Regions from separate parts of the Ruegeria sp. BG7 genome, predicted to be linked through region 3. Evidence: riboswitches for the same ligand, from Rfam matches in the RefSeq annotation. Region 3 holds a riboswitch; each other region holds the start of a gene.
The links. A riboswitch is a leader RNA that binds a small molecule or an ion and turns the genes downstream of it on or off. The one in region 3 is predicted to bind cobalamin.
Positions count from the first base shown of each region.

Region 1: linked by a shared signal. The riboswitch ahead of ACR3EH_RS16000 (DUF1636 family protein) and the one ahead of ACR3EH_RS13045 (hypothetical protein) in region 3 are both predicted to bind cobalamin.
Region 2: linked by a shared signal. The riboswitch ahead of ACR3EH_RS20370 (DUF1636 family protein) and the one ahead of ACR3EH_RS13045 (hypothetical protein) in region 3 are both predicted to bind cobalamin.
Region 4: linked by a shared signal. The riboswitch ahead of ACR3EH_RS21025 (CbtB domain-containing protein) and the one ahead of ACR3EH_RS13045 (hypothetical protein) in region 3 are both predicted to bind cobalamin.

Region 1 covers NZ_JBQFIU010000001.1:3,237,540-3,241,735, forward strand. The annotation lists gene cobN (cobaltochelatase subunit CobN) at 1-1,224, opposite strand, end outside; gene cobW (cobalamin biosynthesis protein CobW) at 1,228-2,283, opposite strand; gene ACR3EH_RS16000 (DUF1636 family protein) at 2,285-2,659, opposite strand; cobalamin riboswitch at 2,754-2,970, opposite strand; gene ACR3EH_RS16005 (NAD(P)-dependent oxidoreductase) at 3,117-4,073, shown strand; gene ACR3EH_RS16010 (SLC13 family permease) at 4,154-4,196, opposite strand, start outside.
Region 2 covers NZ_JBQFIU010000002.1:562,122-566,317, reverse strand. The annotation lists gene ACR3EH_RS20385 (FecCD family ABC transporter permease) at 1-353, opposite strand, end outside; gene ACR3EH_RS20380 (ABC transporter substrate-binding protein) at 355-1,305, opposite strand; gene ACR3EH_RS20375 (ABC transporter ATP-binding protein) at 1,318-2,094, opposite strand; gene ACR3EH_RS20370 (DUF1636 family protein) at 2,091-2,447, opposite strand; cobalamin riboswitch at 2,687-2,885, opposite strand; gene ACR3EH_RS20365 (D-lyxose/D-mannose family sugar isomerase) at 2,985-3,650, opposite strand; gene ACR3EH_RS20360 (carbohydrate kinase family protein) at 3,666-4,196, opposite strand, start outside.
Region 3 covers NZ_JBQFIU010000001.1:2,623,037-2,627,232, forward strand. The annotation lists gene ACR3EH_RS13035 (DNA polymerase III subunit gamma/tau) at 1-914, opposite strand, end outside; gene ACR3EH_RS13040 (protein-tyrosine phosphatase family protein) at 1,087-1,587, shown strand; gene ACR3EH_RS13045 (hypothetical protein) at 1,590-1,997, opposite strand; cobalamin riboswitch at 2,089-2,309, opposite strand; gene ACR3EH_RS13050 (alpha/beta hydrolase family protein) at 2,441-3,301, shown strand; RNA gene ffs (signal recognition particle sRNA small type) at 3,350-3,448, opposite strand; gene ACR3EH_RS13060 (bifunctional 2',3'-cyclic-nucleotide 2'-phosphodiesterase/3'-nucleotidase) at 3,488-4,196, opposite strand, start outside.
Region 4 covers NZ_JBQFIU010000003.1:182-4,377, reverse strand. The annotation lists gene ACR3EH_RS21040 (transglutaminase-like cysteine peptidase) at 129-737, opposite strand; gene ACR3EH_RS21035 (hypothetical protein) at 941-1,444, opposite strand; partial or broken gene ACR3EH_RS21030 (CbtA family protein) at 1,508-2,205, opposite strand; gene ACR3EH_RS21025 (CbtB domain-containing protein) at 2,210-2,380, opposite strand; cobalamin riboswitch at 2,415-2,629, opposite strand; gene ACR3EH_RS21020 (DUF1636 family protein) at 2,808-3,143, opposite strand.

The DNA of each region.
Region 1 (4,196 bases), 610 kb from region 3:
CATCGCCTCGGCAGATGCCAGCGCGTCCAGGCCCACCGCTTGGGCCATCTGCCAGTCTTTGCCGGGATAGGTCGACAGCACTAACGCTGGGATCTGATCCGCCTTCGGTTTGTCGTTCAGGCGCAGCCAACCTGACACCCGATCGATAATGGCTTCGATCCGTTCGGCCTCGGCCCGGTGGGCAAAGCGGGAGTATTCCAGATGAGGATCGCGTTTACCCGGTTCCTTGAATGAAGCGATGCCCGCCGAAATCCGCCCGTCTACCTCGGGCAAGACAACATGCATGGCAAGGTCGGCAGGTGAGAGACCGCGTTCCGCCTCAGCCCAGGCTTTGCGGCGCGAGGTGGCCAGAGCGACCTGAAACACCGGCACATTGGCGGCATCCAGCGGAGACGTGCCCGACGCGCCTTTGCCCGAAAAGGACGTTGCGTTGATGATGGCAGCGGGGGTCAACGCCCCAAGCGTCTCGCGCAACCAATCGGCAGCAGTTGGCGCTTTGAGCGAAGGCGCGAACAGGCCCACTGCCGCAAATCCGCGCGCACGCAAACTGCGGATCAGAGCTGCGACTGGGGCAGTGTCGGCCGACGTCAGATATGCGCGGTAAAACGTGACGACGATACGTTTTGCGTCGCCTTCGAACGCGGTATCCGTTGGGATTACACCACGATCCGGGCACCATGCGCCGCATTCAGGCAGAGTCTTTGCGCCCATCACCGGCCCGGCATAAAGCCCTGCTGCCAAGGCCATCTGGGCCAATGCGGCTTGCGCTGCGACCTCTCCACCTGTGTCGCACAGATGGGCCAGACGGCGCAGCGTTGAAACGGGCAGGGTGGAATAGTCATCCAGCCGCGTATCTTCGCGCCCATCCGCGGGCAGAACGGCAAGCGCGATACCCTTGGCCTGCGCCAGCGCCAGAACCTGTTGCAAGCCGTAGGACCAGTAAGGCACGCCGCCAATCAGGCGGATCAGAATGCCCTTGGCGCCGTCCAACGTCTGCTCGACATAAGTGTCGACGGACAGAGGGTGTTTGAGGGCGGTCAAATTGGCCAGTCGAAGCGTTGGCATTCGACCCTCGGTTCCGCCGCCACGATGCCAGCCCGCCGCGAAAGCGCCGAGGTCGCTGTCCGAGAAGGACAAAACAACCAGATCCGCCGGGCTTTGGCCCAGATCGGTTGGGGTCTCGGTTTCCTCGAGCCCGTGGCTTTCGCGGAAGACGACGTGCATGGTTTACTCGGCAGCCTCGGTGACGCCCGCGAGGATCGCGTGGATTTCGGCCTCTTTGATGTCGTCATGCTCGGCGATAACGACCAGACGCGAACGGCGCTCTTCGCCTGGTTCCCATGGGCGGTCATATTGATGACGGACGCGCGCGCCCACGGCCTGAACCAGCAGGCGCATGGGTTTGCCCTTTACTGCCGCATAACCTTTGACCCGCAGGATGTTCAGCTCGGTCGCCAGACGTTCGATCTTGGCGACCAGATCGGCTGGATCGGTTTGTTCCGGCAACTCGACGATGATGCTTTCGAAGTCGTCATGTTCGTGATCGTGGTGACCGTCGTGATGCGACGGACGCGCATCCATGTCGTCCTCGGCTGCAGCTTCCAGTCCCAGTACAACGCGGACATCCACGACGCCCTCGGCGACTTCGACAACAGGCAGGGGGCGAGGGGCTTCGGCGGCGATCACTTCTTTGGCCTTGGCCACACCTTCGGGCCCTGCAAGATCAGGCTTGGTCAACAGGATGATGTCGGCGCAAGAGATCTGATCCTCAAACACCTCGGACAGGGGCGTTTCGTGATCGATCGAGTCGTCGGCGAGGCGCTGGGCATCGACAGCTTCGACATTCGGGGCAAAGCGACCGGCGGCGACGGCCTCGGCATCGGCCAGAGCGATCACGCCATCGACAGTGATCTTTGAGCGGATATCCGGCCAGTCGAACGCTTTCAGCAGCGGCTTGGGCAGGGCGAGGCCAGAGGTTTCGATCAGGATATGCTCGGGGCGCGGTTCCAGCGCCATCAGCGCCTCGATGGTCGGGATGAAGTCATCCGCGACGGTGCAGCAGATGCAGCCGTTTGCCAGCTCCATGATGTTTTCCGCAGGGCAATCCGGGATGGCGCAGGATTTCAGGATATCGCCATCCACGCCCACATCGCCAAACTCGTTGACGACAACAGCCAGACGTTTGCCCTGCGGGTTCTGCATCAGGTGTTTGACCAGCGTGGTTTTGCCCGAGCCCAGAAAGCCGGTGATCACGGTGACGGGAAGTTTTTCGAGATTCGACATGTCAGGCTCCAATCGGGGGAATGCGCGAAGCGCAGTTTTTGCGGAAATGTTCAGGGCGCTCGCGCCATTTCACCAGGCCATCTTCGGTGGCCAGATACTTGGTTGCGCCGTCGACGATTACATCGACATGGTCCACTTCGTTCAGGTTTTCGTAAACGAAGGTCCAGCGATCGGGGCCACCGCGCAGCACGATAGAACAGCCCTGATCGCAGTTCGAAAGGCATTCGACAGGTTTCAGGGTGATGCCTTCAGGCAGTTCGGCTTGTTCCAATGCCTGGTGCAGCAAAGTGCCGGGGCGTTGCGCATCGTCTTCGATGGGCAGCCCGCGGCGGCAGGTCGTGCAGACCAGCAGTTCGACCGGTGTGGTCTCAGTCATGTCTCTCATCCCCCCAAATCCTCTTCGCGGGGGACGGGGTTTCAAGCGGGCCACGTGTTGCAACATGGACCCGATACCGGAACACCCCGCCCGGTTTCAACTTCGGGTGTTGGCAGGTCTCCCGGCTTGCGGATGTCAGAGGCCCGGTACGTCAGGGTCCTCTGTCGGATGTCCCGCCTTCCCGGCCTAGGCCAGTGGCATTGGGCACCCTCTCCGGTCACGGTCGCGGGGGCGGCTGCGTTTGGCGGAAGATCCGTTGACGCATTCCCTTTTCATCGGCTCTTGCCGACACCAACGAATGGGTCATGCGGCACTGCTGGCCCGCTTGTCAAGCGCGTTGCGCGTAACATCAGGAGGCGGGTGTGAAAAGCGACCTGTGGTTGTCGTTGGGCGGCATGAATGGTCAGATAAATCCGTGATCGCATGACAGGTACAAGCCAGCAGGGAGAGGCGACATATGAAAGTAGGATTCATCGGGTTGGGAAACGTTGGCGGCAAGCTTTCGGGATCCTTGCTGCGGAACGGTATTGATCTGACGGTACATGATCTGAACGCGGATCTGGTGGCCGCGTTTGTCGCCCTTGGCGCAAAGGCAGCCGAAGGCCCGGCACAGTTGATGCGCGATTGCGATGCGGTCATCACCTGCTTGCCATCGCCTGCGGCGTCAGATGCGGTCATGCAAAAGATGCTGCCCGAAGTGGGCCCCGGCAAAATCTGGATGGAGATGTCGACAACCGATGAGGCCGAGGTCAAGCGTTTGGGGGCCGAGGTGATCGAACGCGGAGGCGCGGCAGTGGACTGCCCGGTTTCGGGCGGGTGCCATCGGGCGGCCACCGGCAATATCTCGATCTTCGCGGGATGTGACCGTGCGACTTTTGAGCGGATTCTGCCGTTTCTGACCACCATGGGACGGCGTGTTTTGCACACGGGTGAATTGGGCTCTGCCTCGGTTTTGAAGGTGCTGACCAACTATCTGGCCACAGCCAACCTGATCACTTGCGCCGAAGCGCTGGTCACGGCAAAGGCGGCGGGCATGGATCTCAACACGACATATGAGGCGATAAAAATCTCGTCCGGTACGTCCTTTGTGCATGAAACGGAAAGTCAGGTCATACTGAATGGTTCGCGCGACATCTCCTTCACTATGGACTTGGTGAAAAAGGACATTGGTCTGTTTCAAGAGGTAGCGGACCGCGCCGGGGTGCCTCTGGAAATGAATCCGGTCATGATCAAGATTTTTGAAGATGGCATTGCCCGGTATGGCGATCGCGAGCTGTCGCCGAATATCATCAAACGTCTGGAAGAGGCGACTGGTTTGGACATCACAGCCCCCGGTTTCCCGCCGGAGATGGAAGATGATGAACCGGAAGAGCCGGGGTATGAGGTTGTCCCGCAAGGCCGGGGCTCGGCGTAGAGGTTCAAGCTAACCTTTCCAACGAAATGTAATCGGCAATCGGGGTGGGCCAGCCCAGAAATCCGGCCCCGATTGCCGCGCTAGTACATAACGTTGATCATCACCAATGAAACGACAAGGAAC
Region 2 (4,196 bases), on a different contig from region 3:
CCCAGTACATCACCCGTGACGGTGATCACCAACACCGCCCCGGCAGCCGCGCCCGAGGACAGGCCAAACAAGAATGGATCGGCAAGATCGTTGCGCGTGGTTGTTTGCAAAACCACACCAACAACCCCCAATCCTGCCCCGATGACCGCGGCAAACAAGGCGCGGGGAAGGCGCAAGTCGAAAACGATCCGGTGAAGCGGGGACATGTCGCCATCGATCAGGCCTGTTCCTAGACCAATCGCGGCGACCACGTCCCGCACAGGAATATTTGTTGTTCCATAAACGATGGACAGCAGCAAAAGGGCGATCAGAACGATCGCCCCCAGCAAGATCGAACGGCCCAAATGGGCCATATCAGTTGGTCTCCGGGTGCATTGCCTTGACCATCTTTTCGATGGCCTCAATGTTTGCCGGGCCGGGTGTCAGCTCTTCGTAGCGCAGGCCGATCCAGCGCTCGTTCTTGACTGCATCGGTTTGAGACATGACGGGATGATCTTTCAGGAACTGGAAGGTATCTTCTGCACCGTTTCCTGTCTGATAGTCCAGCAGAACCAGGAATTCCGGGTTTGCAGCAGCCACGGTTTCCCACGACGTACGACCCCAGCTGGTGTCCATGTCATGGGTCACATTCTCTCCGCCTGCTGCGGCGATCATCGCGTCCGGTATCGCAAACTTACCAGCGGTAAACGGCGCATCTGCCGGCCCGTCCAACAGGAAGACACGTGGTTTGGGCAGATCAGCTGTTTTGGCTTCGATAGCGGCCAGTTGGTCTTTCCAGCCCGAGACAAGCTCTTGCGCCTTGGCTTCGACGCCCATGACCTGACCCAAACGCAGAACGTCGCCAAACAGCAGGTCCATACTGGCCTCTGGGCGATCCTTGCTCAGATGTACGCAGCTTTCGGTCAGAACCATGGTCTTGATGCCAAAGGGCGAAAGGGTGTCCGGAGTAACCTCGCCACCCGGCTGCATACCGTAATACCACCCTGCAAAGAACATGTCGGGTTCTACTGCGATGAGGTTCTCAACAGTAGGGTATTTTGGTGCAAGCTCTGGGATATCACCGCGCTGTGCATCAAAATCAGGGCTCGTCTTGTACCAGCCCGTGATGCCGGTCAGGCCCACGATCTTGTCTTGCAGGCCCAATGCGAACGCCATGTCGGTCATGTTCATGTCGTGGACAACGATCCGTTCGGGCGCGGTTTCAAAAACCAGCGGTTCGCCGCAATTGTCCACTGTGATGGCTTCTGCGACCGCGCCGCTTGCCAGGCCAGTGAACAGAGCCACAGGCCAAAGTTTCTGCATCATTGTAAGCTCCTGTTATGATGACAGTTTTCGTTTTCGAATATCCAGCGCTGGGATTATGCGGCCCTCATGCTGAAAGCACAGATAATCCACACCAAAGGTGTCGCGAACACGTTCTGAGGTCAGCACGTCGCTGACGGGCCCATAACCCGTCAGGCGTGTGGATTTCATCAAGGCCACATGCGTGGCGAATTCCGGGATCATGACCAGATCATGGACGATCATGACCACCGTGACGCCCAGCTCGGCCACCAAGGACAACATGTGCCCCTTGGCGTCTGGATCCAGGTGATTGGTCGGTTCGTCCAGAAACAACAGGGATGGGTTTTGTGCCAAAGCGCGCGCGATGTGAGCGCGCTGTCGCTCGCCACCCGATAGCTGGCTCATCGGCTTGCGGGAAAGATGAGACAATCCGGTTGTTTCCAGAACTCGATCAAGATCTACCTTGTGCTCGGTTGCCGATTTATCCGCCTGAATCGGGATTTGCCCAAGCGCAACATAGTCTCGCAAACGCAACCGACCGTCTGGCATTTCTTGCTGGCCTACGACCGCGATGGTTCGGGCACGCTCATGCGCGGACAAGGTGCGCAAGCTTTTGCCTCTTATAAGCACATCACCCAGTGCAATACGTTCTATTCCGCAAAGCAACTTGAGCAGTGTTGTTTTTCCCGCGCCATTCGGACCCGCAATTGCCAGAATCGAGCCCTCCTCCAAGCCGAAGGACACGTCCTGCAAAAGGACATCGCCGTTCAAAGCGTAATATTCGAGACCCTCGACCGACAGAAAACTCATGACACCCTCTCGGTTGGCAGGGCGGGTATTCGGGACAAGGTCTTGGTGAATAACGCGGGCGGGCGTTCGGTTGCACTTGTCCAGCCATCGGAACTAAGGCGGTATTGTCCGGCGAATTCCACCACTGCGTCCAGATCCAATTCCGTGTCGATGTCTCCAAACAGATACTGCGCCTTGCCCGGTGCCTGAAGGCCAATGGTGGTTGGTCGGGAACAACCTGCCATGCAATCAACTGTTCGAATTGCAAATCCTTCGGGCAATGTTTGCGCCAGTGCGCCAGTCACTTGATCGGTGGACATGGCACCTGTGCAGGTCGCACACACAAGAATGAAATGATCAGCGATTTTCGTCATTGCATGTAGCGCTTACTGCGGGTTGGATTGATATGCAATGTTATAACGTAACGTGGCATTGAATTAACGGCACCGCGGGATGCCTCAGCGCAGTAGGTATTGAAGAAGAGCTTATTTCTGTCAGTCACCTTTAACACTGTCCGCTCCGCTTGAAACCAAGCGCGGACAGAAGGTGCTACCAATGTAAACACGCGAAAAACGTGCCATCAAAGCCTCCTTCCAGGACGCCCCGCCCCGGGTTGGTTGAACATCGGATGGCAGGTCTCCTGACTTGCGGGTCAAGGCTCGGCCCACCTTCCCAACCCTTTCGGGGTCAGTGGCGTAATGGCGTCGCTCTCCGCTTACAGTTGCGGGGGCAGTCACGGACTTGGCAAAAAAACTGTGCCGCACCGTATTCCCATTTTCATCCCTTACGGAACCATCCCGCTCAGCTAGTCTCGTGGTGCTGGACTTGTCAAGCAAGAGAATGAGTGGCGTTTGACGAAATCACTTGGGCTCAGCCCAGTTGTCTGTCGGTTATTGTCAACCCGGTCTACGTCAGTAGTCGGAAACCAATAGGAAATCTGGCGCGGCATCTTCCTCAATCTTTGAAAATCGAGGGATCGGATCTTCGAACACATTATCCGTTCGATCATCATTCACAGTCGAAACCTCGCCGATAAGGCAATCACCGTGCTCGGCCCAGAACGCGTGCCAAACTCCGGGCATCAGGGTTACGCTTTGCCCTGGTTTCAGGCGTAGATGCTCACCTGGTTGCAACGTAACAGGGCAGGCATCGCTGGGCACTGTGACAGGCGTATGCCGGTCGATGCCACCTTCTGGGTCCGATGCATAAATCTCCATCACCAGATCGCCGCCGCCACGGTTGATGATGTCCTCTGCCTTGATGATGTGGCGATGCATCGGAGACAGTTGTTTGTCTTTCGAAATCAGCAATTTTTCTGCGTAAAGCATCCCGCGCCCAGACTGCAAATCATTCACTTCGCCGTTGCGCAGCGTGAAAAGAAACAGGCCCAGTTCATCAAACCGGCCCTGAGCGTAGTCGGTGATGTCCCACCCCAACCCGCGGCTGCGGATCGTTTGCGCCACTGGGCTGCGCATCTGTTCGGGTGACCAGTCTGCAAAAGGCGGCAGTACACCGCCAAAGGACTGGATGAACGCCTGCGCTTCGGATTTGATGCGATTTATGTCAGATCGTTTCATTGTTTTTTCCAAGAATTATAGCTCATGGTCCCAAGGCGGTTCCGCCCCAGCTCGAGATACGGTTACAGCTGCAACTTCGGCGCCCAGTTCCATGGCCGCGCGCAAAGAGTTGGCAGTTAAGTTGCGTACAGCAGGTTTTGTCAGATGCCCGGCGCGGCTGAGACCAGTGAGCACACCTGCATTGAACGTGTCGCCCGCACCGATCGTATCCACGACCTGCACCGGTTTTACCGGCACCGTCACTTGCGATCCATCCGCCAGATACCCGTTTGCGCCATCGCCGCCCCGGGTCACGATCAGCGCTGATGGTCCGGCTTGCAACAGCAAGGCTGCTTTGACTGCTTCGGGTTCCGCACCGGGAATGATCCAGTCCAGATCCTCGTCCGACACTTTCACGATATCGGACTGCGCGATCATGCGGTTCAAACGCGTTCGAAAGCGGGTTTGATCCTGAATAAAACCCGGACGAATGTTGGGATCCAACATGACAGGGCGGTCGTTTCCGTGTTGAGCCAACAAAGATGCATAGGCATCTGCACATGGCTC
Region 3 (4,196 bases):
ACGGACACCCAATGGGTGATTTCGGCCAGATCGCGTAAGACGGCCAGTGGGTCTGCGCCCTCAGCGTATTGCCCGCTGAGTTCCGTCAGCGCACCCGCCGCGTTGCCCCGCAGGATCATGTCCATCAGGTCCAGAACGCGGCCACGGTCCGCAAGGCCCAGCATTGCGCGGACCTGCTCGGCAGTGGTTTCACCCGCCCCGTGCGAAATCGCCTGATCCAGCAGCGAGGTTGCATCCCGTGCCGATCCTTCCGCGGCACGTGTGATCAGCGCCAGCGCGTCATCGGCGATTTGGGCATCTTCGGCGGTTGCGATCTTTTGCAGAAGCCCGATCATATCTTCGGGCTCGATCCGGCGCAGATCAAAGCGCTGACAGCGGGACAGAACCGTGACCGGCACTTTGCGGATTTCGGTTGTTGCGAAGATAAACTTCACATGTTCAGGCGGTTCCTCGAGCGTCTTGAGCAGCGCGTTGAAAGCGCTGGTCGAGAGCATGTGGACCTCGTCGATGATGTAGATCTTGTAACGCGCGCTGGCGGCGCGATAGCGGACACTGTCGATTATTTCGCGAATGTCATTCACACCGGTTCGGCTGGCGGCGTCCATCTCCATCACATCGACATGGCGGCCTTCCATGATCGCCACGCAATGTTCGCATTGCCCGCAAGGCTCGGTCGTCGGGCCGCCATTGCCGTCGGGGCCGATGCAGTTCATACCCTTGGCGATGATCCGCGCGGTGGTGGTTTTGCCGGTGCCGCGAATGCCGGTCATGATGAAAGCCTGCGCAATCCGGTCCGCTTCGAATGCGTTTTTCAGGGTGCGCACCATGGCGTCCTGACCCACCAGATCGGCAAAGGTTTCCGGGCGATATTTGCGGGCGAGAACCTGATAGGCGGGGCTGGGCGTGTCGGTCATGTTTTCTCGGTCGGATTCGGTGCTTCGGCTCAGCGTAGTGGCCGCTGCCTTCCGCGTCCACTGCGAGGCGCGATGATTTTTGATTTAGATTCCGACCGGATTCGCACTAAGCTGTTCCAACAAAATTTAAGACTCATTTTTGTAAAGAGTTCCTGGTGGAGGACACACGTTCATGTCGCAGCTGGTTATCTATGCCCTGCAAGTCGCAGGAGGAACGCTGGCCCTGACGTCTATACCCGGACATGGCGGGGACTATGAGACGGATCTGGATACGATTGCCGCGTGGAAGCCGGGGATTGTCATTTCAATGACAACGGATGTCGAGATGCTTCAGCACGGGGCGCAGGATTTTGGCAGCGATATTCAAAGCCGCGCCAGCCGGTGGGTGCATCTGCCGATCGAAGACTTTGGCGCACCAACGGCGGCGGTTGAAGAGGCGTGGCCAGAAGTTAGCGCCGCCGCCCGGCATGCCCTGGCTGGAGGAGGCCGAGTGCTGGTGCATTGTCGGGGCGGCTGTGGCAGGTCGGGGATGGTTGTCCTGCGTCTGATGGTCGAGTGCGGCGAACGGGCTGACAAGGCGCTGGAGCGTCTGCGCTCGCTGCGCCCCTGTGCTGTGGAAACAGACGCGCAGCTGGCTTGGGCGGCCCGGGTTTCCCCGGCGCAGGTGGTGTGACCTCAGGCCGAAAGCTGTTCGGGTGCGTGTACGGTTTTCCGGGGCCGTAGCGTTGCAACCTCGATCATCGCGCAGGGTGGGTTTGCAATGATGCCAGATGGCAGAGTGCGGAACGTGTTTCCAAAAATCAGATCAGCATAGAGGTTCAGGTCCTCAATTGCTGCGTTGGGCTGCGTGTCACAAAACACGCGAACACTGTCTGATTGTGCCTGGAAAATTGCCTGACACCCTTTTGTGCAATGTGAAAGCTCACTACTACCGTCAAACTCGAAGTCGTCGCCTGTGGCAGCCGAAGCTTGTGTCATGGCCTCGGAGATCGAGCGCGCCAGCCGCGCCAGGGCGGGGCAGGTTTTGCCCGTCCGCTGACATACCGTTGCGCTGTATTCATGCGTCTTTGTCTTCCAGATCATCCTGCGCCCTCCGCGCGTGGTGGACAGAAGGATCGGGTCAGGTGGGACAGCGAAGTGCAGTCAGGACCTGCCCGGACACCCCGCCCGAGTTTCGGTTTCAGTTTCGATGGCAGGTCTCCTGACTTGCGGGTCATGGCTTTGCCGACCTTCCCAGCCCTCGGGGCCAGTGGCGTTTCGGCTTTGCTCACCGCTTACAGTTGCGGGGGCAGTCGCGGCATTGGTTAGCGTCCGGATGACCAGACGGAACCGCACCGTGTTCCCTTTTCATCCCGACCCCTTGTGGGGGACAGGAACCATCACACAATCGCTAGCGTCTGATCCGGTTCCGAGTCAAGCGGATCTTTGTCCCCGACGTTTGGTCATGCTGGATGGGTAAAAACTTCCCGCGTAGAGTTTCAATTATTGAAGTAAGAAACTTTGTCTTCGGCGCAGGGTCAGGGATCATGTTGGATACAGAACAGACGGTTTTGACCGAAGAGTTCCTCTTTCCGTCCGGGTCATCAACCCTTTCAGCGCGCTTGTACCGACCGTTGTCGGAACCCGGCACAGTGGTTGTGCTGAACAGTGCCACAGGCGTGCCACGCGACTATTATCGCCACTTCGCACGTTGGCTGGCCGCTGAGCGCGGCATGGCGTGCCTAACCTATGATTACCGGGACTTCGGGCACTCTTTGACCGGCCGCATGAAGGATGCACGTGCGACAATGGCCGATTGGGCCTTGATCGATATGCCGGCGGCGCGGGCGGATATGCGCAGGCGTTTTCCCGGTGCACAACAATGGACGATTGGTCATTCTGTAGGTGCCATGCTGGGACCCGTACAGCCCGATATCGACAAAATCGACCGGATGATTTGTGTGTGTTCTGGGCTTGTGACCCTGAACGATCACCCATGGCCCTACCGTGGATTGGCCGGGGTGTTCTGGTATGGGCACGCCCCATTGCTGGTCAAAGCGCTTGGGTATTTACCCGGAAAGGCAATCGGTTTTGGTGCGGATTTGCCGGCATCGGTCTACTGGCAATGGCGTAAATGGTGCACCGCTCCTTCGAGTTACATGCCCGAGATCGGAGCCGGGTTGCCTGATGCGCGTTGGACAGAAACTGAAAAACCGGTGGATCTGTTTACTTTTGAAGATGACCAGATGGTCCCACCCGAGGCGGTATGGCGGCTTGCCGATCTCTATGGCCCCAAGGCCAAACGACATCTGCTGAAACCTGCTGAATTTGGGTTATCTGAAGTTGGGCATATTGGGGCTTTTGCTCGTCGTAACGCGGCCCTTTGGCCACGCTTTGTCGACATCTGAACACGTTTTGGGTGAGACCGCGTATCACCCATTAGGCATGTGAGGGGAAAGTGAGAGGTTGGACATCGACCCAAGCGGGGCTCGTTGTGGCTGCTTCCTTCCGGACCTGACCAGGTTGGCGAGGCGCTCGCCCGCGCCAACCTCTCGACTCTGGATATAGGGAAGGCGAGGGCAAAAGACAACCCGTCAGAACGTCAGACGGATCCGCTCGAATCCGGCTTCATCAGGACTTAGCATTTGGGCGTTGAACATGCGCAGCTCATCCATGTGTTCAAGGGCACCGGGACCTGTTCGAAGCAAGGCATTTACGCCCGTTTGAGCTGTCAGTGTAAACGGATAGGGGTGCCGCGATATTGGATCGGGCGGAAGGCGACGAGATAGGTAATCCCGCGTCAGTTCTTTGATGTCGAGCGGCGGTAGGTTGATGCGTTGGGCCGCAGAGGCGGCAGGAAAATGTCCGCCTCCGCTGGCGCGGTAATTGTTGCTGGCCAGGACGAATCTTTGCGCAGGTTGAACAGGTTGGCCACCGAATGTCAGATTGCGAATTCGCCTGTTGTCAGGGTCGACCAACCGACCGTCATTGTCGAAGCGCGCAGGTTGCGATGGATCGATTTGATAGGACAGGCCGAAGATGACGTCAAAATTGTAACCGGCACGTTCGGGGTTTACTAAGTCCGCTTCTATATCAGGTGACAGCTGGTTGAGCACGCTTGCCGACATTTCCAGCCAATCCAGCACGTCGGCACCGTTGATCTGTAATGCGCGCAGTTCATTGGGAAACGGATACAGGTCTGTAACGTGACGCAGGCATATTTCCCCCGCCGGGACATCTGTAAAATGCCGTGGGCCAGCGCGCCCAGCGCTTTTCCCAGGCGCCACGGCTGACAAAAGAGGT
Region 4 (4,196 bases), on a different contig from region 3:
TTGCCGCCGCAGGCCGGTTACTTACACGGTGAAGTCTGATCGAAAGAAAAAGCGGAGACCTCAACTGAACGCCGCAAAGAACCAGAAGTTAAAGGGCCAGTGCTTATTGTGGCGCGCCACATTTACTTTTAGCCGTTAGCAATCTGCACCCAACGGTCAGGGTGAATCGGGTCCTGTATTCGAAGGAATAGATACTTTGTTTCCTTCCACGTTTTGATCCTGTTGGTAACATTGTCCAGAACCAAATCGCCTTCACTCGAGCGATAGACTAGAACAGCATGGCCACTGCGATTGGTGTCCAAGACAGTTGCAATTAGTAGCTTCGTAGGATCCAAACCGTTCTGCACAAGTTCAAACTTCTTTTGCAAAGCGAAGTCTTCGCAATCTCCTGATCCATGTGTCGGCAGGGTCCAGTACTCCTTTGTACCATATTGGCTTTGATCCGAAACGGCGCGAATCCTCCGATTGACGCGCATGTTGATCGTTTTAACGATCTGCTTTTCCTGCGCCTCGGACAGTCCAGAACTACGAGTTTTCGCGCACGCCCAAGAGTAATCATTGCATAGTGATTTGGCCCCCGACGGCGCTTCAATCTTTCTATCAAGATCGATGAAGGGAAGCTCAGAGGCTTGCAATGTAGCGGTAGAGACAAAGTAACTGCATATGAAACCGGCTATCGATAGATAAACCGGTATCTTTTCCGAAAACCGTTCCTGAGCTAAAGTGGGTTTTGTCATATCTGCCTTCCCCATGCTCAGTTTTCCAGTGCATCCGCAACTGCCGGACCAAGAGTACTCTATCGCAAGCCTTCATGTTCTGCGGTGCTTTGCAACAGCTTGTCTGTTCTTGGATACAGAGCGGCAAAAACCCGCACGCACGCTGTACTTGCCGCTTTGACCTGCTGAACCCACGTAGTTGTCTTCTCAGCCAGGAATGTCACTCAGGAGTCATCGCCGTCAGGCTGGACGGTCACTTTGGCCTCTACGGGCACACCCTCAACCATCAGAGGGCTGTGGCTGTTGCCATTGAGAGAAACTTTTACCTCAACATTGCCATCGGGGAGCGACGGAAGGTGTAACCAATTGGCATAAAGGCGGCCCAGCTTTTCGCCGTTGATATAAACATGCGCGTGACCTTCGCCTGGAACGTCAGCCGAGGAAGCATTTTCCGGAGCAAAGCGAAAGTTCTGCGGTGTCACACGCAGATTCCAGCCCGCCATAGGATCCTTAATCATCTGGATCGCCACACTGGGGGCGTCGCTGTCGGCAGGTAGATTAGTGGCCGCGGAGTGGTCGTGCGCTGCCATCTCCATGTTGCCGCCATGTTGGGCCGGGTCAGTATGATCATGGCTCTCAAAGGTGCTACCGCTGCTGGCGGCAATCACAAAGCCAGCACCGCCGCCAAAGACAAGTCCGATGGCAAAGAGAGCGAGAGAACGGGACATCTTGTCATCCTCAATAAAGAGCCCCGCCGGTGTAACCAGCGGGGTAGCAATGGAGGAGCGCGATCAGACTGCAGCGCCTGCGCGCTTGCCTTCTGTCTGCCAGAAGTAGCCGGTGAAACTGCCCAAGAGTGCCCAGGCGGCCATGCCGATGCCGAAGGCCCGGGCAGCAAAAGCGCCCCGATCTCGGTCGGAACCGGCCCAGAGAAACTGTCGGGCTCAGGGGCCCCGATAATATGCGGTACCATTAGCAGCACGGCCGCAATCAGGTAGCTTACCAGGTTACCTCCAAAGGCAATCAGCCACATGGCCACGCCGGCTGCGGCAACGGTGACCGTCCACCAGATCTGACGCTCTCCGACATCTGCTGCCGCCACTCCGGGAACTTCTGGAGCCAGCGACAAGCCAGGAGCAAAGTGGAAGGCGACAAAGCCCGCAAGACCCCAAAGCAGGCCGGTGCGGCCGTTGATTTCATGCCCCTGACGTTCGGCTACCGACATCAAAGCCGCCAGGACTAGCGCATAACCAGTGTACGTAAGCGTGGTGAAGATAATGCTGAGACCATCGCGCATCGGCTCGGCGAACATGCCGGGCAGGTCGGGATGCGCAGTTACCGGATCAGCGCCAAAATGTACCAGGTCGCCGCCTTCATAGAGCTCGGCGTGAAGTAGCACGGGCTGCACGAAATACAACTGCAGAAGGGCGGCAATCAGCCCCGCTGCAGCACCAGCGAACAAGCCGCTGGTCAGAATACGACTGAACATTGTCTTAGTGGCAGGGGAAGCCAGTTGCGTGGCGCACATCATGAGCCGCGTCATGCAGGCCAGAAGCCTGAACATGGCCAGTCACGGTAATGATCCCCAGACCCAGAACCACGGCGAATACTGCAGGCAGAAAGGATGCGCCAGCGGCGGATGCCTTGATCGTTTTTGTCGTCATTTTAATCCTCCTCACCGTCACACCCGACGGCATAAGTTGTGTCCATTCTACGGCCGGTCTCCTGACTCGCAGGTCACAGCAGACTTCCCCCTTCCCGGCGCCATTACGCCAGTGGTATTGGAAGGCCGCTCGCCGCTCACAGTCGCGGGGCGGTCAAGGCTTCAGTGCAGTAGTTTAATGCACCGTCCTCATTCCCGTTTCAGTCCCAGTGCGTAAGCACCTTTGGACACCGTAGAAGCCTTTATTCTTCCATAGTGCTGCGTTCCGTCAAGTACGAAAGCGACATCATAGCATTCTGCAGCGGTTAATCTTAAGTAATGGCAGGATTGGTTTAGATTTTAGCCGCTAAGTGCAGGCTAAGTCGAAAAACACAAACTGTAAGCTGAAAACTCCACACCGGAGTTTTGGCCGGCAAGTTGCATGTGGGCTATCTTTTTTGTGCCGGTATACGTGCAATCGCCTTGAAACGTAGCTTACCTAGCTTCCTGGCGTCAGCGAAGTCGCCGTCAGTACTGTCCTCATACATCCGCATGAAAATCATTATGTCCGGAAGATCGACTGCAGTAATCTCTCCGAACAGATAGGCGGTCTTGCCGCTTTGTCGCACCGCCAACGTCTGTGGTCGGCGACAACCGGACATGCAATCTACTTGCTGCAACTCGGCTTGCACCCCCGATGCCTCCAGCGTTGCGGCTAGCTGATTATAAAGGGTGGAATCCGCGTCGCGGCAGGTTCTGCAAAGCGTGAGGGTAGGCAGGCACATGCGTCAGGCTGATCCTTGATCGAGAACTTCCATCTGAGATTTCATATTTGCTGGTCGGTTGTTAGCTCGGTTTCAATACCTGTTTTGACTCTAAATCTGGAAAAGAGTCTATACTCGAGCAACAAGCACACATTAGCCCTAGCCCTCTAAAACTATGCAAATACACCGAGTGCGAGACGGGGATTTGGCAGAGCGAAGAAGCAACCATCAGACGAAGAGATTTCCAAGTTTCTATGTGAGATTGAGCTGAAGCAGGTGGTAGGCGATGAAGTGGAACAGCTCACGCGAAACATCTTTGTTCTTCAATAATCTGAAACAGCATTGCCTCCGGGATCGGCTCGCCATTACACGCCTATTTTCAGGTCCGCGCGCACCGCGCCAAGGTGAATTCTGGGACGCGACAGGTTCTTGTAGCGCGTAACTAGGTTCGTTCTATCGTCATTTACAGTCCAGATCCGGGACATATAGCGGGGTTCGTGCTTGATCGTTACCACGACCGATCATGGGACTGAATGCGTCGCGCCAACTGACGACATTCAAAAGAAAGTTCGCTGATGCGAAACGCCTAGGCATCAAAAACTTTTCTGTCTGCGTCACCAGAACTGAGGATCGCCCAAGCTGCCATCGGTGCTCGCCGCAACCCGCTGTGACGGGTGTTGTGATAACGGCATATCTCCGGGTGCAGCCAGTCTTCGAACTCCTCCAATGTCATCGACGCAGTGCCGGAGCCGTCGCATTTCCCCTTATCCTTGGGGGATGATTGCGTTCTTCCTAAAGTAGATGAACGGCCTCCATGGTCGTCCTAATCAGGCGTTCGATATCGTCGCCGTAATGCGCTCGACCCAGTGGCCTTTACTTGACGGAGATACCCCAATCTGAGCAGGTCAAATGGAAGGTTTCGCTGCGGAAACGCGCCCATTGTCTACGTGTATGGCTTGCGGAATCCCAGCGGTGGGCCAATACAACACCTCGGAGATATCTGGCGCGCGGATCGAATTCGTTCACACGCAATGGTGCAAACACAAGCAGATGGACGAGTCGGACGGAGCAACG